Regions from separate parts of the Neobacillus sp. DFD-2R genome, predicted to be linked through region 2. Evidence: a T-box and tRNA genes for the amino acid it is inferred to sense, from the RefSeq annotation. Region 2 holds a T-box; the other holds one or more tRNA genes.
The links. A T-box is a leader RNA that pairs with one kind of tRNA and senses whether it is charged. The one in region 2 lies ahead of AC3ANV_RS07400 (glycine--tRNA ligase), so its partner is inferred to be a tRNA-Gly.
Positions count from the first base shown of each region.

Region 1: it has a tRNA-Gly gene. The T-box ahead of AC3ANV_RS07400 (glycine--tRNA ligase) is inferred to sense a tRNA for this amino acid. The anticodon was not compared.

Region 1 covers NZ_CM173228.1:5,013,480-5,016,712, reverse strand. The annotation lists rRNA gene AC3ANV_RS25225 (23S ribosomal RNA) at 1-804, shown strand, start outside; rRNA gene rrf (5S ribosomal RNA) at 895-1,010, shown strand; tRNA gene AC3ANV_RS25215 (tRNA-Glu) at 1,054-1,128, shown strand; tRNA gene AC3ANV_RS25210 (tRNA-Val) at 1,167-1,242, shown strand; tRNA gene AC3ANV_RS25205 (tRNA-Thr) at 1,248-1,323, shown strand; tRNA gene AC3ANV_RS25200 (tRNA-Lys) at 1,333-1,408, shown strand; tRNA gene AC3ANV_RS25195 (tRNA-Ser) at 1,449-1,541, shown strand; tRNA gene AC3ANV_RS25190 (tRNA-Met) at 1,574-1,647, shown strand; tRNA gene AC3ANV_RS25185 (tRNA-Asp) at 1,651-1,727, shown strand; tRNA gene AC3ANV_RS25180 (tRNA-Phe) at 1,778-1,850, shown strand; tRNA gene AC3ANV_RS25175 (tRNA-His) at 1,935-2,010, shown strand; tRNA gene AC3ANV_RS25170 (tRNA-Gln) at 2,027-2,101, shown strand; tRNA gene AC3ANV_RS25165 (tRNA-Gly) at 2,122-2,195, shown strand; tRNA gene AC3ANV_RS25160 (tRNA-Ile) at 2,202-2,278, shown strand; tRNA gene AC3ANV_RS25155 (tRNA-Asn) at 2,287-2,361, shown strand; gene AC3ANV_RS25150 (class I SAM-dependent methyltransferase) at 2,649-3,233, shown strand, end outside.
Region 2 covers NZ_CM173228.1:1,522,872-1,526,104, reverse strand. The annotation lists gene ccpN (transcriptional regulator CcpN) at 1-209, opposite strand, end outside; gene AC3ANV_RS07400 (glycine--tRNA ligase) at 350-1,732, opposite strand; T-box leader at 1,926-2,111, opposite strand; gene recO (DNA repair protein RecO) at 2,162-2,914, opposite strand; gene AC3ANV_RS07390 (YqzL family protein) at 2,948-3,091, opposite strand.

The DNA of each region.
Region 1 (3,233 bases), 2.0 Mb from region 2:
TTTGGTACAGCTTGTACAGGATAGGTAGGAGCCGTAGAAGCCGGAGCGCTAGCTTCGGTGGAGGCGTCGGTGGGATACTACCCTGGCTGTATTGAAATTCTAACCCGCACCCCTCATCGGGGTGGGAGACAGTGTCAGGTGGGCAGTTTGACTGGGGCGGTCGCCTCCTAAAGAGTAACGGAGGCGCCCAAAGGTTCCCTCAGAATGGTTGGAAATCATTCGTAGAGTGTAAAGGCACAAGGGAGCTTGACTGCGAGACCTACAAGTCGAGCAGGGACGAAAGTCGGGCTTAGTGATCCGGTGGTTCCGCATGGAAGGGCCATCGCTCAACGGATAAAAGCTACCCCGGGGATAACAGGCTTATCTCCCCCAAGAGTCCACATCGACGGGGAGGTTTGGCACCTCGATGTCGGCTCATCGCATCCTGGGGCTGTAGTCGGTCCCAAGGGTTGGGCTGTTCGCCCATTAAAGCGGTACGCGAGCTGGGTTCAGAACGTCGTGAGACAGTTCGGTCCCTATCCGTCGTGGGCGCAGGAAATTTGAGAGGAGCTGTCCTTAGTACGAGAGGACCGGGATGGACGCACCGCTGGTGTACCAGTTGTCTTGCCAAAGGCATCGCTGGGTAGCTATGTGCGGACGGGATAAGTGCTGAAAGCATCTAAGCATGAAGCCCCCCTCAAGATGAGATTTCCCATAGCGTCAAGCTAGTAAGAACCCTGAAAGATGATCAGGTTGATAGGTCAGAGGTGGAAGCGCGGTGACGTGTGGAGCTGACTGATACTAATCGTTCGAGGACTTAACCAAGTCATATTTATATGAACAAGGTGAACTCGTTTTTACCAAACTTCTTCTGCATTATCCAGTTTTGAGGGAATGAAACCTCAAAGAAAATAGTCTGGCAGCAATGGCGAGAAGGTCACACCCGTTCCCATACCGAACACGGAAGTTAAGCTTCTCAGCGCCGATGGTAGTTGGGACTTTGTCCCTGTGAGAGTAGGACGTTGCCAGGCGATGCCCCAATGGGGGCTATACTTATGTTTGTTTTTTAGAGTTGGCCCGTTGGTCAAGCGGTTAAGACACCGCCCTTTCACGGCGGTAACACGGGTTCGAATCCCGTACGGGTCACCAAGTTTTTTCGCGCTAGCGAAAATAACTTTCATTATTATGGAGGATTAGCTCAGCTGGGAGAGCATCTGCCTTACAAGCAGAGGGTCGGCGGTTCGATCCCGTCATCCTCCACCATTCTTGCCGGTTTAGCTCAATTGGTAGAGCAACTGACTTGTAATCAGTAGGTTGGGGGTTCAAGTCCTCTAGCCGGCACCAGTAGTTTTAGAGCCATTAGCTCAGTTGGTAGAGCATCTGACTTTTAATCAGAGGGTCGAAGGTTCGAGTCCTTCATGGCTCACCATTTTCTATGTAGGTTTATGTCCTACATGGTTGATTTATATGGAGGAATACCCAAGTCCGGCTGAAGGGATCGGTCTTGAAAACCGACAGGCGGGTTAAACCGCGCGGGGGTTCGAATCCCTCTTCCTCCTCCATTAATTAAATTTAAATTTAATAATATTATCGTCGCGGGGTGGAGCAGTCCGGTAGCTCGTCGGGCTCATAACCCGAAGGTCGCAGGTTCAAATCCTGTCCCCGCAATTTGGTCCGGTAGTTCAGTTGGTTAGAATGCCTGCCTGTCACGCAGGAGGTCGCGGGTTCGAGTCCCGTCCGGACCGCCAGTTTTTTTTTCTAGTAGGCAACTGCTATTGATATATATACTGTACTATATGGCTCAGTAGCTCAGTCGGTAGAGCAAAGGACTGAAAATCCTTGTGTCGGCGGTTCGATTCCGTCCTGAGCCATCATGATTAAAGTGTTTGTTAAAGGCAGACAAGGTTTCGAAACCTTTTAGAGGAATTCGTTTCCTACTACCACTGTCGATTATGGCGGTTGTGGCGAAGTGGTTAACGCATCGGATTGTGGTTCCGACATTCGTGGGTTCAATTCCCATCAGCCGCCCCAATAATTATTATATTAATGGGCTATAGCCAAGCGGTAAGGCATCGCACTTTGACTGCGACATGCGTTGGTTCAAATCCAGCTAGCCCAGCCATCATTCTCATTTTTAGATTTGCGGGTGTAGTTTACTGGTAAAACCTCAGCCTTCCAAGCTGATGTAGTGGGTTCGATTCCCATCACCCGCTCCAAATAATGGGCCTATAGCTCAGCTGGTTAGAGCGCACGCCTGATAAGCGTGAGGTCGATGGTTCGAGTCCATTTAGGCCCACCATAATTTGTTCCGCAGTAGCTCAGTGGTAGAGCTATCGGCTGTTAACCGATCGGTCGTAGGTTCGAGTCCTACCTGCGGAGCCATTTTATATAAAGAACATCTAAATTATATGGAATGGTATTACGAGCTTATAATCATCTTGAAGACAATTTAGAATTTTTACATATAAAACAATACTAAAAGACACCATGTTAAAAATTACATGGTGTCTTTTTTGATTTCTGCGTAGCGGTGATAGTTTTGTTGAAAAAGTATGATTAAATTATTTATCTTTAGTAAATATTTTTTCCAAGGTTGCCGTATAAGTAATTAAAATTTAAACTTAAAGAAAATAACTGGAATTTTATTCAAGAGAAAAGGAGAAATAAATTTGGAGAGAAACAGATTTTCTGCGATTGCCCATCGCAATCATACATTTAGTAATCCAATAAGTGAAGAAAAGATCATGAAAATGATCGGAATAGTATCACCAAAGCCAAAGGATAAAGCAATTGATATTGGAGCAGGAAAATGTGAACTGCTGATTCGTCTTGTGGAAAATTATAATATTTCAGCAACTGCGATAGAAGTGTATGACGGTTCTATCGAGGAAGCAAAAAAACGAGCAAGTAACAGAATTCCCGAGGACAGTATTGAGTTTATTGTGGAAGATGCCAAGCTGGCAGTCGAGAACTGTAAACAAGAAGGATATGATTTCGGAATTTGTATCGGGTCGACCCACGCTTTGGGCGGGCTGGAGACTACTCTTCAGACGCTGAAGCGTCTCGTAAAGAAAAATGGGTTTATTATTATAGGAGAAGGCTACTGGAAGAAGCCACCAAGTGCTGAATATTTGCAGGCTCTTGGTGGAGCGGACGAGTCTGAATGTAAAAGTCATGCGGAGACGGTAAGAGCCGGTGAGGAATTAGGATTAATCCCTCTTTGGTCCTATGTGGCAAATGAGGATGATTGGGAT
Region 2 (3,233 bases):
TGAGTCCCGGATTTTCCTGTATAGAAATACCCCACCCGAGGTCTAGCGTCTAAATATCCTGCCATCGTTAAAATCGCCAAATCGGGTCTGAGTGTAGCCCGAGTTAAGCTTAATTGATCTGCAATATGCTCTCCCGTGATCGGACCATTGTCCTTAACGATTTGCAAAATTAGTTCCTGGCGCTTAGTCAGTTCTATTGCCCTCACCACCTTATCAAACCTTTATGTATAGACCTTTCACGTACGAAAACGTTATACTTTAATAACAATATTATATACTAATTATTTTTTGTGGAAAAGGGGCGGAACTTCGCTTATGAAAAAGGTGCGGGATTTTCCGCACCTTTTTCTTAAAAGTTAATCTTCTCTTGAATAAAGCTTACAAGATCTGTGATTGGGATTCGTTTTTGTTCCATCGTATCACGATCTCGGACGGTAACCATTTGGTCTTCCTTCGAATCAAAATCATAAGTAATACAGAACGGAGTACCTATTTCATCATGGCGGCGATAACGTTTACCGATAGAGCCTGCTTCATCATAATCAACTAAGAAATGTTTTGATAATGTGGTGAATACCTCTTTTGCTTCATCAGACAATTTTTTTGATAATGGTAATACCGCTGCTTTGAATGGTGCTAAAGCAGGATGGAAATGCATAACTGTTCTAGAAGTGCCATCCTCCAACTGCTCTTCATCATAGGCATTAATTAAAAAGGCTAGAGTCACTCGGTCAGCACCCAATGATGGTTCGATACAGTAAGGGATATACCTTTCATTTGTTTCCGGATCAAGATAATTGAAGTCTTCACCGGAAAATTGCATATGCTGTTTCAAATCATAATCTGTTCTCGATGCAACCCCCCATAGTTCTCCCCATCCAAACGGAAATTTAAATTCAAAATCGGTGGTAGCATTACTGTAGTGGGAAAGTTCATCTTCTGAATGGTCACGAAGTCTTAGATTTTCACGATTAAGGCCTAATGAAAGTAGCCATTTTTCAGCAAATTGCTTCCAATAATCAAACCATTCCAATTCATCACCCGGCTTACAGAAAAATTCTAATTCCATTTGTTCGAACTCTCTTGTACGGAAAGTAAAATTACCTGGTGTAATTTCATTACGAAAGCTTTTTCCGATTTGTGCAATTCCAAAAGGTAATTTCTTTCTCATGGTACGCTGTACATTCTTAAAATTAACAAAAATACCTTGGGCGGTTTCAGGACGAAGGAAGATCTCATTCGTGCTTGTTTCCGTTACACCTTGAAATGTTTTAAACATTAAATTAAATTGGCGAATGCCTGTGAAATCATGACTGCCACAATCCGGACAAGCAATATTATGCTCTTTTACTAATTCCTCCATTTTTTCAAATGGCAATCCATCGACAATCATCTCAATGCCCTTTTCCTCAAGAGCATTTTCAATTAATTTATCAGCACGATGGCGTGCTTTACAATTTTTACAATCAATCATCGGGTCATTGAAATTTCCGATATGTCCGGAAGCTTCCCATGTTCTTGGGTTCATTAAGATACTGGCATCTAACCCAACATTATAAGGGGATTCCTGAACAAATTTTTTCCACCAAGCTTGTTTAATATTATTTTTAAATTCGACACCTAATGGGCCATAATCCCATGTGTTGGCAAGACCCCCGTAAATTTCTGAACCTGGAAAAATAAAGCCTCTGTGCTTTGCATGGGAAACAATTTGCTCCATCGTTACATTCATTATTACTCGCTCCTTTTAAGATAAAATATCCAGCTCCAGCTCCAGCGCCTAGCCTGTTTTCTTCCCGAATAAGCTTGTCGGGGCTAACCACTAAGAAAAGTTCCTTAGTATAAACATCGCAGGAACACGCTGTACTTGTTCCGAAGGCGTTTCCGCTATTAAATAAAAAACTCCCGTCTCTATGCTTAGTAAGCATAGGGACGAGAGTTACCCGCGGTTCCACCCTATTTGCTGCTTCAAAAGCAGCCTCTTTAAAATGTGTAAATAAACACATGATTGCTCAGGAATGCCTTCCTTAGTTCCCTATACCCTAGCTTCCACCGCCCTAGGTTCGCTTTTATAGAGAGTGCTAAGTACTATTTTCCGTCACAGCAACTATTCTTATTAAAAAGATATTAACGAAAACTTGAAAAATTGTCAACAAGTCTTCTATAAGAGATTTTTAAATTGATCCATCGAACTGAGAAATTTCTTCGTTTTTAAGTATAACCCTGAATATTCATCGTAATAGGCTGAGATTACTTTTTTTAACTCAGCCTTTGTTTCTTCTTTTACTGAAATATTCCCTAACCTTGAAAGATCAAAATAATAAAATAGCCGTAATAGTTTTACAGTTGATTGTGATATTTTCAAATGGTACGGGTCTTTTTCAAGACAACGGTGACAGATTATACCGCCTTCTCTAATGGAAAAAGAAAAAAGTCCGTCTGTACTGCCGCAAACGGAACATTGATTTAATATTGGATACATACCCATAACATTTAGCATTTTCATTTCATAAATATTCATCAATACTTCCGGATCAAAGCCGTCGTTCATATAATTTAATGTTTGATAAAGTAATTCAAAATGAAAAGGGTTTGGTTTTTTATCTTCTGTACATTTATCCGTTAATTCGACAATATAACTGGCATAACCCGTTAAAAAGATGTCTTCGCCTATGGAACGCATAGAGGTTATAATTTCCCCCTGCTGCAGGCTTCCCAGGCCTGTTCCTTTTTGTACAAGAAAATATCCGTGAGTAAACAGCTGGGTAATGGAGGAAAGGCGGCTATTGGGCTTTTTAGCGCCTCTTGCCATTACGCCAATCTTCCCCCATTCCCGTGTATAGAAAGTAACAATTTTATTTGTTTCACCATAATCTGTTGTTCTAATAACGATGCCTTCACATTTTTGAAGCATTTAAATCACATCCTGTGCAGGCTAAAGACATACTTATGAAACGGGAAAATCTATTTGTGCTAGCTCTTCATTCAGATTTCCGGGTATTTCTTGGTTTTCCTTCTCAAGCTCTTTAAAGAGAAGATATGTGTCAATATTACCTGTCTGGGTAAATACTTTCCACGTAAAATCCATCATCGAAAACCCCACCTTTCATTATTTAGACTAGCCTTTTTAAAAATCCCAAACCTTACAATTATCATAGCCTGTCTTTCCAAAATCATAAGACGAAAAATTTGTTAATGTTGTCCATGCATATTTTTATAAATAGTGAAATATT